3 regions of the Azospirillum sp. TSH100 genome follow, and region 2 is predicted to be linked to each of the others. Evidence: riboswitches for the same ligand, from Rfam matches in the RefSeq annotation. Region 2 holds a riboswitch; each other region holds the start of a gene.
What was found. A riboswitch is a leader RNA that binds a small molecule or an ion and turns the genes downstream of it on or off. The one in region 2 is predicted to bind thiamine pyrophosphate.
Positions count from the first base shown of each region.

Region 1: linked by a shared signal. The riboswitch ahead of E6C72_RS10635 (ABC transporter ATP-binding protein) and the one ahead of thiO (glycine oxidase ThiO) in region 2 are both predicted to bind thiamine pyrophosphate.
Region 3: linked by a shared signal. The riboswitch ahead of E6C72_RS17035 (ABC transporter substrate-binding protein) and the one ahead of thiO (glycine oxidase ThiO) in region 2 are both predicted to bind thiamine pyrophosphate.

Region 1 is NZ_CP039634.1:2,253,667-2,259,380, reverse strand. It holds gene E6C72_RS10650 (universal stress protein) at 1-804, opposite strand, end outside; gene E6C72_RS10645 (ABC transporter substrate-binding protein) at 931-1,872, opposite strand; gene E6C72_RS10640 (ABC transporter permease) at 1,905-2,672, opposite strand; gene E6C72_RS10635 (ABC transporter ATP-binding protein) at 2,669-3,421, opposite strand; TPP riboswitch at 3,448-3,554, opposite strand; gene E6C72_RS10630 (acetoin utilization protein AcuC) at 3,675-4,802, shown strand; gene E6C72_RS10625 (hypothetical protein) at 4,968-5,582, shown strand; gene E6C72_RS10620 (hypothetical protein) at 5,579-5,714, shown strand, end outside.
Region 2 is NZ_CP039634.1:1,312,810-1,318,523, reverse strand. It holds gene E6C72_RS06285 (PaaI family thioesterase) at 1-281, opposite strand, end outside; gene E6C72_RS06280 (thiazole synthase) at 427-1,227, opposite strand; gene thiS (sulfur carrier protein ThiS) at 1,341-1,562, opposite strand; gene thiO (glycine oxidase ThiO) at 1,559-2,740, opposite strand; TPP riboswitch at 2,732-2,831, opposite strand; gene E6C72_RS06265 (methyl-accepting chemotaxis protein) at 3,071-5,134, shown strand; gene E6C72_RS06260 (DNA polymerase Y family protein) at 5,161-5,714, opposite strand, start outside.
Region 3 is NZ_CP039635.1:975,406-981,119, reverse strand. It holds gene E6C72_RS17040 (branched-chain amino acid ABC transporter permease) at 1-269, opposite strand, end outside; gene E6C72_RS17035 (ABC transporter substrate-binding protein) at 274-1,410, opposite strand; TPP riboswitch at 1,482-1,596, opposite strand; gene E6C72_RS17030 (DMT family transporter) at 1,630-2,544, opposite strand; gene E6C72_RS17025 (ferredoxin) at 2,651-2,983, opposite strand; gene E6C72_RS17020 (ABC transporter permease) at 3,169-4,311, shown strand; gene E6C72_RS17015 (ABC transporter permease) at 4,315-5,289, shown strand; gene cdd (cytidine deaminase) at 5,294-5,713, shown strand.

The DNA.
Region 1 (5,714 bases), 940 kb from region 2:
GGCCAGACCGTCAAGCACCGTGCGCGTCGCCCCACCCAGCACGAGTTCGCGCAGGCGGGAGTGGCCGTAGGCGCCCATCACCAGCAGGTCGGCGCCCTGGTCGGTACAGCAGGACAGGATCATGTCTCCGACCTCGCCACCCGACGCGATGACCGACTGCGGACGGGCGGCGATGCCATGACGGTGCAGCCAGTCGACCAGGGATGCCGCTTCGTTGCTCTGCTGCCCGAGCGGTTCGACGGTCAGCACGCTCACCGACTCCGCGCTCTCCAGGAAGGGCATGGCGGCGCGGACGGCGCGGGCCGATTCGCGGCTGTTCTTCCAGGCGATCAGCACATGGCGGCCGATGGGGGCTTTGGCGGGTTGCCTCGGCGGCAGGACCAGGACCGGGGTGGCTGTCTCCAGTGGCAGGCGATCAGGAATGTGGTGGAGCGACACGCGCTCACCCGCGCGCACCGCCGCCGATTGCGCAACCACGATCAGGTCGGCGTAGGACGCCCGCTCGGCCAACAGTTCGACATGGTCGCCTTCCTCGATTGTCCAGTCATAGGGCAGACCATCGAGCGACTGGCGGACCTCCTGCTCTATCCGTTCGGCATTTTCATGGGCGATGGCGGTCGCTTCCGCCATGAAGCCGTAGGAGGCGGCGCGGCCGGTGGCGCCAGCCGGCATCGACACCGGGGTAGCGATATAGAGAGCCTGGATATGGGCGGAGAAGCGCTTGGCCAGGGACGCGGCCACCGCCAGACGGTTGGCATGGGCGTCGTCGTTGGCCATGTGCAGCAGGATGGTCTTGATCGGCATGCCCTCGCGTCTCCCAATCTTATGCTTGGTCCGCCATCAGCCGGCGGAGCGGTTTCCCTCTAGGTAACGCTCCGCCGGGGCTTATGGCAACGCTGCTGGATGGGGCCGGACGATGGGGGCAGGCGGTTACTTCACCACCACCGCATACTGGTCGATCGGCGCCACCGCCTTGATCAGCCCCCGTGCCTTCAGGAACTCCGCGAAGCGCGTGTAGCGCTCGGCATCCAGGGCGGCCGGGCTGTGGGAAAAGCGCGGCAGCGTGTCGGCCCAGGCGCGGCGGTTCAGCTCGTCGTTCAGCTCCGGCCGGCCCTTGACGAAGGCGGCCTGCGATTCTTCAGGATGGTTCAGGATGTAGAGCGTGGCACGCTCCACCGCCGCCAGGAAGCGCTTGAATCGCGGATCGTTCGCCTTGTCCTTGCGGGCGACCAGGATCAGCTCGTCATATGGGGGAACACCCTCCTCCTCCGGGTAGAAGGCACGGCCGGGGTGCTTCTCGATCTCCATCTGGTTCAGTTCAAAGTTGCGGAAGGCGCCGACCACCGCGTCGACCTGCCCCGAGAGCAGCGACGGCGACAGGGAGAAGTTGACGTTGACCAGCTCGACGTCCTTCAGGCTCAGCCCCTGCTTCTCCAGCATGGCGCCCAGCAACGCGTCCTCGAAGCCGGCGATCGAATAGCCGACCTTGCGGCCTTTCAGGTCCTTCAGCGACTTCACCGGTCCGTCGCGCAGGACGACGACGGAGTTCAGCGGTGTCGACACCAGCGTGCCGATGCGGACCAGCGGCAGCCCCTCGTCCACCTGAAGGATCAGTTGCGGCTGATAGGACACGGCGATGTCGGTGCCGCCGGCGGCGACCAGCTTCGGCGGGTCGTTGGGATCGGCCGGGGCGGTCAGGGTGACCTCCAGCCCGGCATCCTTGAAGAAGCCCTTTTCCTGCGCCACCACCAGCGGGGCGTGGTCCGGGTTGACGAACCAGTCCAGCATCACGGACAGCTTTTCCTGGGCCGATGCCGGAAGCGAGGTCATCAGGCTGGCGGCCATCAGGCCGGCGGTAAGCAGGTGCTTCATCGGCAGGTGCTTCATCGGGTGTCTTTCCCCCTTCAAGGGTTGGCGTCTTCGGCGGGTTGGGTATCGGGTTGCCAGGGCAGGGCGCGGCGGGCCAGCGCATCGACGGCGGCATAGAGCGTCACCGCGAAAAGCCCCAACACCAGCACGGCAGCGAACAGAAGGTCGATCTGCATGCGGGCGTTGGCGTGCAGCATCAGGTAGCCGAGGCCGGAGGACGACCCCACCCACTCGCCGATCACCGCACCGATCGGCGCCACGGCGGCGGCGACGCGCACGCCGGACCAGAAGGCGGGCAGGGCCGCCGGCAGGCGGATGCTCCAGAGGATGGCGGCGGGCGAGGCGCCCATGGTGCGGGCAAGGTCGAGCCAGCCGGGATCGGTGCGGCGCAGCCCGTCGAACAGGGCGGTCGTGACCGGGAAATAGATTACGAGAACCGCCATGGCGATCTTCGACGCCATGCCGTAGCCCAGCCAAAGCACCAGCAGTGGTGCCAGGGCGAAGACCGGAATTGCCTGGCTGACCAACAGCAGCGGCATCAGCCAGCGTCTTGCGGTGCGGAAACGCGCCAACACAAGCGCGCTGACCCCGCCGAGCGCCACGCCGGCAACAAGTCCGATCAGGATCTCGGCCAGAGTGGTCAGGCCGTGGGTCCACAGGAGTGGAGCCTGCCGCTGCATGGCATCCGCGACGGCCAGCGGGCTGGGCAGCAGATAGCGCGGCAGGCCGGTGGCCCAAACCAGCGCCTGCCAGCAGGCGACCAGCACCGACAGGGTCACCGCCGCGCGCAGCAGCGCCTTCATTCCGCCAGCCTCCGCAGAAGCTCCGCCTGATGGGCCAACAGCCCGGCATCGTCGACCCGGCGCGGCACCGGGCCGGAGGGCTCCAGCGCCGGACCCATGACGGCCGGACGACCGGTCATCACATGCAGGCGGTCACCGATGCGCAACGCCTCCAGCGGGTCGTGGGTGACCATCAGGACGGTGCGGCCGGCCAGCGTCCCGGCAGCCGTCTCCTGCAGGCGCAGCCGGGTGATGGCGTCCAGCGCGGAGAACGGCTCGTCCATCAGGACCAGCGGCTTGTCCTCCATCAGCGTGCGGGCCAGGGCGACGCGCTGCCGCTGGCCACCAGACAGTGCGGCGGGACGGTCACGCTCCCGCCCCGCCAGTCCGACGCGGTCGAGAAGGGAGCGCGCCTGTTCCACCCGTGTCGGGTCGGGACGACGGTGGCGCAACCGGTCGCCGAGCAGGACATTGTCCAGAACGGTCAACCAAGGCAGCAGTAAATCCTGCTGCGCCATGTAGGCGATGCGGCCGGCCAGCGGCAGCCCGTCCCCGGTGACGACCTCCGTCGGCGGCTCCGGTTCTGCCAGGCCGGCAAGGATGCGCAGCAGCGTGGTCTTGCCGACGCCACTCGGCCCCAGCAGGCAGGTGGTCCGGCCGGCCAGAAGCTCCAGCGTCAGGTCGGAGAACAGCAGCGTGCCGCCATAGGTCAGCCGGGCGCGCGAAATGGTCACCGACAGCGGCGTCATCGCGAGCATCGGGGCGAGCATGGTGGATTGGCGGAAGTGAAAGGGGTGTGGTCCCGCATCACTGATCCCTACGCCGGCATGAACCGGATCAGGTTCCAGGGGTCGTCCCGCAACAGGACCTCTCAGCCGCCCATCGGCTCCCCCCAGTGAAGGCGGCGACTATAGGCGCGGACCATCCGTGACCGCAAGCATTGCCGGAAGCCGCTTCCGGCAGGTGGAAGCTGGCGGCTTGACCGGACCGCCGCAGGGCCTAGTTTCTGACCGGCATCATGGAGTGCACACCCTGACCACGCCCCTTCGCACACCGCTGTTCATCGGCGGCGAGATCTACCGCGGTTCCACCTATGGGCCGAAGCATCCGTTGGCGATCCCGCGCGTCTCGACCGCCATCGATCTCAGCCGTGCCATGGGCTGGCTGCCGGACGAGGTCTATCTCGACACCCATGTGGCGAGCGAACGCGAGTTGGCCCGCTTCCATACCTCCGATTACATAGCGGCACTGAAACGCGCGGAGGCGGAGCAGCGGGTGGATGAGGCCACCGCCGCCCGCCACAATCTGGGCAAGCTGGAAAACCCGGTCTTCGCCGAGATGTACCGGCGGCCCGCCCACAGCAGCGGATCGGCGTTGCAGGCCGCCCGCATCCTGGGTGACCGGCCGGCCGGGCTGGTCTATGCCCCGGCGGCCGGCACCCATCATGCCCGGCGCGACCGCGCCAGCGGCTTCTGCTATTTCAACGCACCGGTGCTGGGGATTCTGGAACTGCTGGACCATGGGCTGGAGCGGGTGCTGTACGTCGATCTCGACGCACACCACGGCGACGGTGTGGAGGAGGCCTTTGCCGACGACGACCGGGTGCTGACGATCTCGATCCACGAGGATGGCCGCTGGCCCTACACCGGCAAGGCGGAGGATCGCGCCGGCGGGATGGCCCGCAACCTGCCGGTGCCGCCGGGCTTCAACGACAGCGAGATGGAGCATGTGATGGAGGCGGCTGTCCTGCCGCTGGCCCGAACCTTCCGTGCGCAGGCGATGGTGATCCAGACCGGCGCCGACGCGCTGGCCGAGGACCCGCTGAGCCGTCTGGAACTGTCCAACCGCGCGCTGTGGGATGCGGTGGCCGCCCTGCTTCCGCTGGCGCCGCGGGTGCTGGTGGTCGGTGGCGGCGGTTATAATCCCTGGTCGGTCGGGCGCTGCTGGGCCGGGATCTGGGCGGTGATGAACGGCATCGATCCCGCCGTGCGTCCCACCGCGGAAGCCGAGGCGGTCCTGCGTGCCCTGACCTGGAATCGCGCCGCCGGACGCAACCCGCCGGAACACTGGTTCACCACGCTTGGTGACGAACGGCGGCCTGGGCTGGTGCGGGATGCGGTGAAGAGGGTGGCGGCGTTGGCCGTGTCTTGACCATGGTGTCCCGAGCCGTGGCAGATCGACTCATTCCGATGAATTTCGAAAGGTCCTGTGACGATTCGTTGACGGGGTCGGATTGTTCGGTGATTCTCTTTCCACTGCGCCGGTGCAGCTTCCGCGTCTGACGGCGTGGGCTTGGGTAGGAGAACGGGCGGGCGGATGTCGAACACGACCCTGTTCCTGATCGCCATCGTCATCATCATGCTGGCCGGTGTACCGGTCGCCATGATGCTGAAGGATTTCCTGCCGAACATCATGGAAAAGAGCGGTGGTCTGGAGCAGATCGAAAACCGCGTCTACGTGCTGCATGCCGAGGCGCAGGAGCTTCAGAACCGCGTCAATCATCTGGTTCAGCGCCGCAACAGCCAGTTTTCCGACCGTAACCGGCTGGAGAGCGACATCCGCAAGGCCGAAAAGCTGATCCGCGATCTTGCCGACCAGCCGCCGATGTTCGTTCACGAGGTCGGTGATCCGCAGGCCGGACTGATGAAGTTCGTCGCCACCGTAACCCAGGAGAAGGCGTCTGCCGCCGCGCGCGCCGCCGGCGAACGGGCGCAGGTGAATCCCATCTGGCGCTGCACCAATGTGGCCGAGGTCTGGGCGTCCAGCTTCGATGAGGCCAAGCAGATGTGCGATGTGGCCTTCCCGTTCAAACTCGGCTTCCAGAAGTCGTTCATGCGCGGCGATGCGAAGGCTGGCGGCAAGGGCGGGGGCGGCAAGGGTGTGCCCACACCTCCCGCCACGGCACGGGCGAAGGCGGGTGCCGCCACATGATGATCAACTTCATCATCGTCCTGGCGATCATCGCGATCGGTGCCTGGCTCGGCAACATTCTGATGACCGTGGAGCAGCGGGTATCGCAGGCACGCCAGCGCGTCCGTGGGGTTCGCAACAACCTCGACAAGC
Region 2 (5,714 bases):
AGGTTGATCTTGAACTCCACCGCCAGCACCTCCGCCCCGGCCGGCATCAGGCTCAGCGCGGCATAGCCGCCGGCGTTGTCGGCCAGCGTGCTGACCATGCCGGCATGGAAGAAGCCATGCTGCTGCGTCAGGTCGGCACGGAAGGGCAGCCGCATCTCGCAGAAGCCCGGCTCCATCGCCGCCATCTCGATGCCGAGCGTCCTGCAGATCGGCTGCTGTTCGAAGGACGCGAGGCAGCGCGCCTTCCAGTCGGGGGTGCGGGGTTCAAAAGTGGCGGGCAAGGGCGAAGTCTCCGGCAGATGGCCGCCAAGGGAGGCGGTGCGCCACAGCCTGCGTCAGCCGCCCCGCCGGATCAAGCGGCCGAATGGAGTGCGCGTCACCTTGCCCACCCCGCTGCCCCCCAGGTTGCCCCGCAGTCGGCCGGCATCAGCTGCCGATCAGGCCCATCTGCGGGCTGGACGGTTCGGCATAGGCGCGCATCGGCATGCGGCCGGCCAGATGGGCGGCGCGGCCGGCGCTGACCGCGTCGCGCATCGCCGCCGCCATCCGCACCGGATCGCGCGCCTTCGACACCGCGGTGTTGAGCAGCACGGCGGCGCAGCCGAGTTCCATCGCCAGCGCCGCGTCGGACGCGGTGCCGATGCCGGCATCCAGCACCACCGGCACCGGGCTGCGGGCGCAGATCGTCTCGATGGCGTGCGGGTTGCGGATGCCCATGCCCGAGCCGATGAAGGCCCCCAGCGGCATCACCGCCGCCGCCCCCAGATCGGCCAGCTTGCGGCAGGTCACCGGATCGTCGTTGCAATAGGGCAGCACGACGAAGCCGTCATTCACCAGCTCCTCGGTCGCGCGCAGCAGTTCCTCCACGTCGGGATAGAGCAGTTCGCGGTCGCCGATGACCTCCAGCTTGATCCAGGGGGTATCGAGCGCCTCGCGCGACAGCTGGGCGGTCAGCACGGCTTCCTTGGCGGTCATGCAGCCGGCGGTGTTGGGCAGCAGCCCGACCGGACCGCCCGGCCGCCCGGCGGTGGCGCGGGCCAGCACGTCGACGAGGCTTTCGGAATAGCCGTCCAGGCTGATGCGGCGGATCGCCAGCGTGACCAGTTCGCTGCCGCTGGCCGCCAGCGCGTCGAGCATCACCTGCTGGTTCGGATAGCCGGCCGTACCGAGAAACAGCCGCGAGCCGAGACTGCGCCCGGCGATGGTGAGGGTGTCGGGGTGGGACATGGGGGAGCCTTTTGATGAGGCCCTCTCCCGGGGCCGGCCTGGGGAATTCCCCCCTCCCCAGGGGGAAGAGGGGATTCTTCCCGGATCGGTCCCGGAAGAGGGAGGATCAAGGGTCAGCCGCCCTGGATCGGGCGGACGATTTCCAGGCTGTCGCCGGGCTGGAGCGGGGTTTCAAGCCAGCGGCGCCGGGGAACGACCGCGCCGTTCAAGGCGACCGCGACGCCCAGAGTGCCGGTGGCGATGCCGCGCCCGGCCAGGAACTCGGCGACGGAGGCGGCGGACAGCGGCTCTTCGCGGCCGTTGACGCGGATGGCTTCACGTGAAACGGCGCTCATGCGGCGGCTCCCGCGGCAACGAAGCGGTCGGCGGCGAAGGGGCGCAGCAGCGGGTCGGTCTCGCCGGTCAGCACCAGACGGGCGATGCCGTCGGCGGTCACCGGGGTCAGCAGGATGCCGTTGCGATGGTGGCCGGTGGCATGGATCAGGCCGGGAATGCCGCTCTCGCCCAGGATCGGCGCGTCGTCGCGGCTGCCGGGACGGAAGCCGGCCCAGGCCTCCTCGATCGGCAGTTCGGCAATGCCCGGCAGCGCCCGCCATGCCCCTTCCAGCAGGGCGAACTGGCCGCCGGCGGTCAGGCGGTCGTCGAAGCCGCGCTCCTCCGTGGTGGCTCCGATCAGCAGCCGGCCGTCCAGCCGCGGGATCAGATAGGTGCCGGGCGTCCACACCACATGGCGCAGCAGCGGCAGACGGGCGTCCATCCGCAGGCAGACCATCTGCCCCTTCACCGGCCGCACCGGCGGCTTCGCGGCGGGCGGCAGTCCCGGCACCCCGGCCGACCACGCCCCGGCGGCCAGCACCACCCGGTCGGCCCGGTGCAGCGCTTCGGCCACCCGCACACCGACGGCGCGCCCGCCCTCCACCGCCAGAGCCACCTCGCCGCACCGCTCGTGCAGACGGGCGCCGACGGCTTCGGCGGCGCGGCGCAGGGATGCTGCGACCTTGCGGTTGTCGACCTGATGGTCGCCGGCGCAGAACAGCGCACCGGCGACGCCGGGCTGAAGGAAGGGCTCGCGCCGCCGCACCTCGGCACCGCTCAGCCACTCCACCGGCAGGCCCAGGTCGCGCTGGAAGCCGTGCAGAAACCGGACCTTGGCGGCATCGTCGGCGGTCAGCGCGATGACCATGGTGCCTTCGCTGCGCAGATCGACGGCCATGCCGCTGGCGGCTTCGAGATCGCGGGCGAAGTCCGGCCACAGCGCCTGCGAGGCGCGGGTCAGCGGCAGCAGCCCGTCCTCGCCCGGTTCGGTCTCGACACAGGCGGCCAACATGCCGCCGGCGGCGTGGGTGGCGCCGCGACCGGCCTCTCCCCGTTCAAACAAATCGACCCGGCAGCCGGCCGACGCCAGCCTCCAGGCGATGGCAAGACCGATGCAGCCGGCGCCGATGATGGCGACGGAGGGACGGAGTCCGGACGCTGAAGCGGAAAAAGAGTGTAATTCTGGCGCATGGATCATGCGGCGGCTCCCTTCGCTGGAATTACCCAGACAGGTTCGATGGGTGTGTTCTCAGCCGCGCGACCACCGCGCGGCACCCCAGGCCTATGGCTTGCCTTATGCCAACCTTTCGCTGGCCCCACAAGCGGAATCGAGTCTCGCCCGTCCCGCCTCACCGCCTCACCGCTGCGGCCACATGTCACAGCCCGATAGGGAGTCCCCCGGATAAGAAACTCTACCAATCCGCAGCAAAATTATCTGCAAAATGAGCCATACCGGAGCACTCGCAGCAAGGAACGGGCGCCTTCGGCAAGCAGAATGAACAACAAAGACGACCGAGGATTCGCCAGCATGCTGTCATTCTTCCGTTCGGACTCTCCGACCGCCTCCGTCTCCGGCACCTCGGTCGGCAATCCGGCCGGCAAGTCCGAACCAGCGGCACCGGCCGCAGGCCCGGCGGAACAGCCGATCCGCAGCCTGTGCCTGCCGGCCGCGCAGATCGGCGCCGCAGCGCTGGATGGGCTGAATTTCGCCGCCGGCGCTCCGGCGCTGGTCGTCGGCTTCGTGTCGCCGCATGTCGATTTCGCTGCCACCACCCGCGCGGTGCGGTCCGCCCTGCCGCCGGCGACCCAGCTGGTGCTGGTCTCCACCGCAGGCGAGCTGTGCGCGGCGGAAGGCCAGCCGCTCTACCGCAAGGCCGGTGACCGCTGGGACAGCGTGGTGCTGCAATCCTTCAGCCCCCGCCTGTTCGCCGGCGTCAGCATCCAGACGGTCCCGCTGCATTGCGACGACCTGCGCGGCGGCCGCCCGACCCGCGACGTTCCGGCGCGGGTGGAAGCGATCCGCGGCGAACTCGACCGCATCCGCGTTCCCTTCGCCGTCGACAGCCACGACACGGTGGCGCTGACCTTCATCGACGGGCTGTCGGCCAGCGAAAGCTGGTTCATGGAAGCGGTCTACCGCTCCGGCCGTTTCCCCTGCCTGTTCATCGGCGGCTCGGCCGGCGGCAAGCTCGACTTCCGCAACACCCACCTGTTCGACGGCCAGCGCGTGCTGGAGAACGCGGCGGTGACCATCTTCCTGAAGATGGCGCCCGGCATCCGCTACGGCATCTTCAAGTCGCAGAATTTCCGCCCGACCCAGACCCGCTTCGCCGTGGTCGACGCCGACCCGATGCGCCGCATCGTGCGCAGCGTGATCGACCGCGACGGCTTCGAGGTGGTGAGCTTCATCGACGCGCTGGCCAAATCCCTGCGCTGCAAGCCGCAGGAACTGCCGGGCAAGCTGGCGAAGAACACCTTCGCCATCGAGATGGAGGGGGAGCTGTTCGTCCGCTCCATCTCCGGCTTCGATTTCGAGAAGGGGGAGGTCGCCTTCTACTGCGACGTCAATCCCGGCGATTCGCTGTGTCTGGTGGAGGCGACCGATTTCGTCCGCCAGACGGAGGACGACCTCTCGGCCTATCTGCGGGGCAAGCCGCGGCCGGTCGGCGCCATCCTGAACGACTGCATCCTGCGCCGGCTGAACAACCCGGACCAGCTGTCGCGCGTCCATGCCTTCGACGGGCTGGCCGCCGCCGGCTTCTCGACCTTCGGCGAGCTGCTGGGCATCAACATCAACCAGACCCTGTCGGCGCTGATGTTCTTCGAGGTGCCACCCGACACCGCGTTCTCCGACGACATGGTCGACCGCTTCCCGGTGCATTACGCCCGGTTCCAAAGCTATTTCATCGCCACCCGCTACAACCGTCTGGAACTGCTCAGCCGCATCCGCAACAGCGTGATCGAGCGGATGCACAGCTATCTCGACGCGATGGTGACGCTGAACAGCGGGGTTCAGGAAACCGCCAGCTACGCCGCGCGCATCGGCGGCTCGATGTCGGCGATCGAGACGACGCTGAACCGCCACGCCAGCCTGTTCGACGGCCACACCGACCGCAAGGAAGCGCTGGTCCGCGAATTCAACCAGCTGTCCACCGTGGTCAAGAGCATCGAGAAGGTTCTGTCGGTGATCGACGGCATCGCCAGCCAGACCAACCTGCTGGCGCTCAACGCCACCATCGAGGCGGCCCGCGCCGGCGAGGCGGGCAAGGGCTTCGCCGTGGTGGCGGCGGAAGTGCGCAAGCTGGCCAACGACACCAAGCAGACGCTGGCCGACACCCGCCGCGCCATCGATCAGGTGGTGACGTCGGTCCGCTCCGTCGGCGGCCAGCTGGACGACACCAGTGTCCGCATGGATGAGGCCGCGACCGCCTCGCAGGCGTTGCAGACCGACATCCAGACGGTGATCGACGAGGTGGAAGGCGCCCAGCAGGCCATCGAAGGCCGCCTGTCCGACTTGAACGACCATGCCCGCCGCATGGAGGACATCAACCGCTACATCGCCTTCCTGAAGCAGCTCGACCGCGCGGGGTGAGGGCCCCGTCCCTCACCCCCGACACCTCACCCCAGAAACCCGTGCAGGAACCAGCGCGGGGGCTCGCCCGGCTGGTACAGACCGGCACGGAACAGCCAGAACCGCCGGCCGCCGTCATCCTCCACCCGGTAGTAATCGCGCAGCGCCAGCCCCAGCGATCCCTCAGGCCGCCACCATTCGGATTCGATGCGCTCCGGACCCTCGGCCCGGCGCACGCGATGGGACACGCCACGCCAGACGAATTGCAGCGGCGGGTCGTCGGGCAGCGGGGCGATGGCCTCCACCGGTTCGGGCGGGGTCAGCAGGCGCAGGGGACGCGGCGGCCCGGCCGGCCAGGGTTTCTGCGCCGGCAGGCGTTCGAGCGGCGGATGCGGCGCGACACAGCGTTCCGGCAGCCAGCTTTCCCGCGGCACCAACCGCAGCACCGCGCGCTCCCCCAGCCGCAGCGTCAGCCGGTCGACCAGCTCGGCCAGTCCGCCATCCAGACCGGGATCGGCCTCCTCACCATCAAGTCCGGTCTGGATGGCGGACAGCGGCCCTGTCTCCGTCACCGATAACACCAGGGTCTCCAGCCCAGGCC
Region 3 (5,714 bases), on a different replicon from region 2:
GGCCGGCTGCGCAGCGGCAGATAGGCCGCCAGCGCCAGCACAAGTCCGAGCGCCGCCATCAGGACCAGCACCGCTGGCAGCAGGGCGATGCCCGGCAGCGGGATCAGCGGCGCCAGCGCCACCGCCAGCAGCCCGCCGGCCATGACCAGATCGCCCTGGGCGAAATTCACCGCCGAGGTGGCGTTCAGCACCAGCACGAAGCCCAGCGCCACCAGGGCATAGGCGGCACCCAGCGCCACCCCGTTGACCAGCAGTTGAAGCGCCGCCATCCGCTCACTTCGCCGCAAGCGTCGGGTCGTCGTACCGTTTCACCAGCGCCGGCACGCGGCTGGTCCCGTCATAGCAGACGATGACGGCGGAATGGGCCATGTTGCCCTTGCCATCGGACTTGTAGGTCATGGCGAGGCCCTTGAAGGTCTCGGACGACAGGGCTTTGCGGATGGCGTCGGGCGTGCGGGCGCCGGCCTTCACCGCCTCCAGCACCATGGTCATGCCGTCATACTGGCCGAGCGCGAAGGCGTCCGGCTCCTTGCCGAAGGCGGCGCGGTAGGCGTCGGTGAAGGCCTTGACCTCAGGCGTGCCGCCCGAGATCGGCGAGGCCGCGGTCTCGGCACAGACGCCCTTGAGTTCGGCCGGTTCCAGCAGGGCGGCGGTGCTCGGCTGATGCATGGCGGAACCGGCGACGATCGGCAGGGTCACACCGCCGGACGCCGCCTGCCGCAGCAGCAGCGCGGTCGGGCCGGAATGCAGATGCAGCACCAGCACGTCGGGGTTGGCGGCCAGCGCCTTGGTCAGCACCGGCAGCAGATCCTTGGCCGCCGGGTCCACCCCCTCCTCGAAGACGGGCGTGACGCCCAGCGCCTTGAAGGCGGCGTCGAGATGGGCCTTGCCGCTCTGGCCATAGGCGGTGGTCTGGTAGATGACCGCCGGCTGGCGCTTGCCCAGTTCCTCCACCACATAGCGGGCATGGGCGGCCTTGGTCACGGCGTCACCGGGGAAGAAGCGGAAGACCCAGGGATTGCCCTGCTCGGTGATCGAGGCGGTGCCCGACACGGTGACCAGCGGCAGTTTCAGCTCATTCGCCAGCGGCAGCATCGCCAGCATCTGGGTGCCGAGCATGCTGGCGGCGACCGCGCCGACCGTGCCGCCGCCGGCCGCGCGTTCCAGCGCCGTCACCGCCGCTTCTGGCGAGGTGCCGGTGTCGACGATCTCGGATGCGATGGCCACGCCGGCAGGGGTCTGCTTCAGTGCCAGGACGGCGCCGTTGCGCTGGCTGGTGCCCTCCAGCGACAGGAATCCGGTCAGCGGCACCAGCACCGGGAAGGACAGCGTGTCGTCGGCCCGTGCCGCCGGGGACAGGCAGGTCGATGCCGCCAGCAGGCCGATCAGAAGGGAAAGCGCGCGCCGCATGACCGAAAACTCCTCAACACGCGCCGGCACCGGGGCGACGCGGATGAGACGGGACGTTTTGCAGGCGATCCGTCGGGTTCCGGTCGGCTCCCTTCGCCGGCATGACCCGGATCAGGTTCGATGGGTGTTGTCTCAGCCCGCACAGCCGCCGATCCGGTCTTTGCACAGGCACCCCAGCCTTGAACAGGCGGCGAGAGTGTCGCCGCCGGCCCTGTCCTGTCAAGCACCCAGCCGGCGGCGCGCCACCACCGTTTCACGATGCAGGATGTAGAGCCCGCTGCCGATGATGACCATGGCGCCGGCGATCACCGGCACGGTCGGCAGATCGCCGAACACCAGCCAGCCGAACAGACTGGCCCAGACCATGCCGGTATATTCGAAGGGCGCCACCGCCGCCGGCGGCGCGCGGCGGAAGGCCTGGGTCAGCAGAACCTGCGCTCCGGCGCCGATCGCACCGACCAGCGCCATCAGCCCGAGGGCGAAGACCGTCGGCGCCGTCCAGACCGGGACCGCGAGCGCACCGCTGACCACCGTCGTCGTGAGCAGCAGATAGAGCACGATCGATGCGCTGGTCTCCGTCCGCGACAGGCCGCGCACGGCGAGTGCCGCCAGTGCATAGAACAGGGCGGCGCACAGCCCGACCAGCACCGGCACCAGCGGGGCCCCGGCCGAGGGCTGCGCCATCACGACCACGCCGCCGAAACCGACCACGACAGCGGCCCAACGGCGCCAGCCCACCGGCTCCCCCAGCAGCGGAGCGGACAGTGCGGTGATGAACAGCGGTCCTGCAAAGCTCAGGACATAAACGTCGGCCAGCGGCAGCTCGCGGAAGGCATAGAAGAAGCAGCCCATCGAGATCAGCCCGGCAAAGGCCCGCCAGACATGCCCCCACGGCCGTTGCGTCCGCATTGCCGCAATCCCGCCGCCACGCCAAAGCGTATAGCCGCCCACCAGCAGGAGGGCGACCAGCGAGCGCACGAACATCAGCTGCGGCACCGGGTAATCGGCGGTCAGGAATTTGATGAGCGTGTCCATCGCCGCGAACAGCAGGATCGCGCCCAGGAAGCAGCCGACGGCATAGGGAACCGAATCGGCCTCGGCGGGCAGCAGGTCGGCGGTTTCGGCGTCGGTCATGGGAGATGTTCGGTACGGCAATGGCGGGGACTGCCCACATTATGGGCAAATGCACCGGCGTCCCAATGCCGCAACCGCAGGCCTGGTAGGCGTAACCTCCCTCACCTCACCGAGTCAGCACCATCACCAGCCGCTCCACCGGCACATCGTTGACCAGATGCGAGTCGACGATCTCGTCGATGTCCTCCGGCGTTTCCGGTCGGTACCAGATGCCTTCCGGATACACCACCATCAGCGGCCCGGCGGAGCAGAAGCCGAGGCAGCCGGTCATCGCCATGCCGACATCGGTGAGACCCTTGCCCTGGATTTTCTGATCGAGCCGCTGCCACAGCGGATGTGCGCCCTTGGCGGCGCAGCTGCCGCGCGGATGGCCGGGCGGGCGCTGCTGGGCGCAGCAGAAGACATGGTGGCGGAAGGTCCGCGGAATGTCGAGCGGCATCGGGCATGCTCCATAGCCATAAAATTTCTATGGGTAAGAAGCATGCCAGAATGCTGCGATGCGGCAAGACTTTTGTGACGCTTCCAAGTCCCGATGTCCGCTGGCTTTCCCACATCACGAAACGCTTGGTCGGCAGAGCATTGGCGGTTAAGAATCGCCGGCAAGGGGCAATCCAGGAGACGCCGGTGCTGCTGAGCGGGTCGGGGAAGGGTCAGCCGGGCGCCGTGCCGGGCTGGGTCGGGTATGCGCTGTTGCCGGTTCTCAACCTCGTCGCGGCCTTCGTGCTGTCGGGTCTGGTGATCCTGGTGATCGGCGAGAACCCGGTGGACGTTCTGTCGCTGCTGCTGTCGGAGGCTCTGGGCTATCCGGAGGCCATCGGCTACACCCTCTATTACACCACCGACTACATATTCACCGGGCTGGCGGTCGCCATCGCCTTCCATTGCGGCCTGTTCAACATCGGCGGCGAGGGACAGGCCTATCTGGGCGGGCTCGGCGCCGGGCTGGTGGCGCTGGCGCTGACCGGCTGGCCCTGGCCGGTGGTGGCGCTGCTGGCGGTGCTGGCGTCCGCTCTGTTCGGTGCCGCCTGGGCCTTCATCCCGGCCTGGCTTCAGGCCAAGCGCGGCAGCCACATCGTCATCACGACGATCATGTTCAACTTCATCGCCGCCTCGATCATGACCTGGCTGCTGGTGGACGTGCTGATCCGCCCCGGCAGCCAGTCGCCGGAAACGCGCGAGTTCGATCCCGGCGTCTGGCTGCCGTCGATGGACCGGGCGCTCGGCTGGTTCGGCATCGCGATTCCCGCGTCACCGCTTAACCTGTCCTTCCTGTGGGCGCTGGCCTGCTGCGCTCTGTTCCACATCTTCCTGCGCCGAACCCGCTGGGGCTACGAACTGCGCACAGTCGGCCGCAACGAGCGGGCGGCGGTCTATGCCGGCATCTCGCCGGCACGCAACATCATCATCGCCATGCTGATCTCGGGTGCCTTGGCAGGCTTCGTCGGCGTGAACGAGATCCTGGGCGTGCAGCACCGGGTGATCCTGAACTTCACCGGCGGCGTCGGCTTCGTCGGCATCGCCGTGGCGCTGATGGGGCGCAACCACCCGGTCGGGATCATTCTGGCGGCACTGCTGTTCGGGGTTCTGGCGCAGGGCGGCGGCCAGCTGTCCTTCGAATACCCCACGATCAACCGCGAGTTGGTGATGGTCATCCAGGGTCTGGTCATCCTGTTCGCCGGCGCGATGGAAAACCTGTTCAAACCGCAGGTCGAGGCGCTGTTCCGCCGCCGCGGCGGCACTGCCGCCGCCGAGACGGGAAGGGGTTGAGCGATGGAAGACGCGCTGCTTCTGGCCTTGCAGCTGCTGGGCGCCACCATCCGGGTGGCGACGCCGCTGGTGCTGGCCGCCTTCGCCGGCATGTATTGCGAGCGGGCCGGCGTGGTCGACATCGGGCTGGAAGGCAAGATGCTGGCCGGCGCCTTCTTCTCCGCCGCCGTCGCCTCCACCACGCTGAACCCCTGGCTCGGGCTGCTGGCCGGCATCGCCGCCGGCATGGCGCTGGCGATGGTCCATGGCTTCGCCTGCATCACCCACAACGGCAATCAGGTGGTGTCGGGGATGGCGATCAACATCCTGGTCGCCGGGCTGGCCCCGACCTTGGCCTATGCCTGGTTCCAGCAGGGCGGCCAGACCCCGCTGCTGCCCAACCAGGCACGTCTCCCCGCGGTGGAGCTGCCGGGGGTCGAGGCGCTGTCCGGCGTCCCGTTCCTGGGGCCGGTCTATCGCGAGCTGTTCAACGGCAACAATGTGCTGATCTGGGTGACGCTGGTGCTGGTGATCGCCACCCAGTGGGTGCTCTACCGCACCCGCTTCGGCCTGCGGCTGCGCGCGGTGGGCGAGAATCCGGCGGCGGTCGACACCGCCGGCCTTTCGGTGGCGAGGCTGCGGTATCAGGCGCTGCTGGTCACCGGCGTGCTGACCGGCATGGCAGGATCCTACCTGTCCACCGGCCATGGCGCCGGTTTCGTCCGCGACATGACCGCCGGCAAGGGCTATCTGGCGCTGGCGGCGCTGATCTTCGGCAAATGGCGGCCGGGTCCGACCCTGTTCGCCTGCCTGCTGTTCGCCTTCACCGACGCGGTGCAGGTCCGCCTCCAGGGCGTGGTCCTGCCGGGCATCGGCGTCATCCCGGTGCAGTTCATCCAGATGCTGCCCTATGTGCTGACCGTCCTGCTGCTGGCCGGCTTCGTCGGCAAGGCCATCGCCCCGAAGGCGAGCGGCATCCCCTATGTCAAGGAGCGCTGAGCCCATGGCCGAGCCGGCAGAGCTGTCGCGGCTGATCGAAGCGGCCCGCGCCGCGCGCGAGAACGCCCACGCTCCCTATTCCAAATTCAAGGTGGGCGCGGCCATCCTAGGCGACTCGGGCCGCGTCTTCGCCGGCTGCAATGTGGAGAACGCGGCCTATCCGCAGGGGCAATGCGCGGAATCGAGCGCCATCGGCGCCATGGTCACCGCCGGCGACCGCCGCATCCGCGCCATCGTCGTGATGGGCGGCGACGCCGGGGCGGAGGAGATCTGCACACCGTGCGGCGGCTGCCGCCAGCGCATCCGCGAGTTCGCGACACCGGAAACGCCGATCCACATCTGCGACCCGGCCGGCCTGCGCCGGACGTTCTCACTGGAAGCCCTGTTGCCCGAATCCTTCGGCCCCACCAATTTAGCCTTCTGAG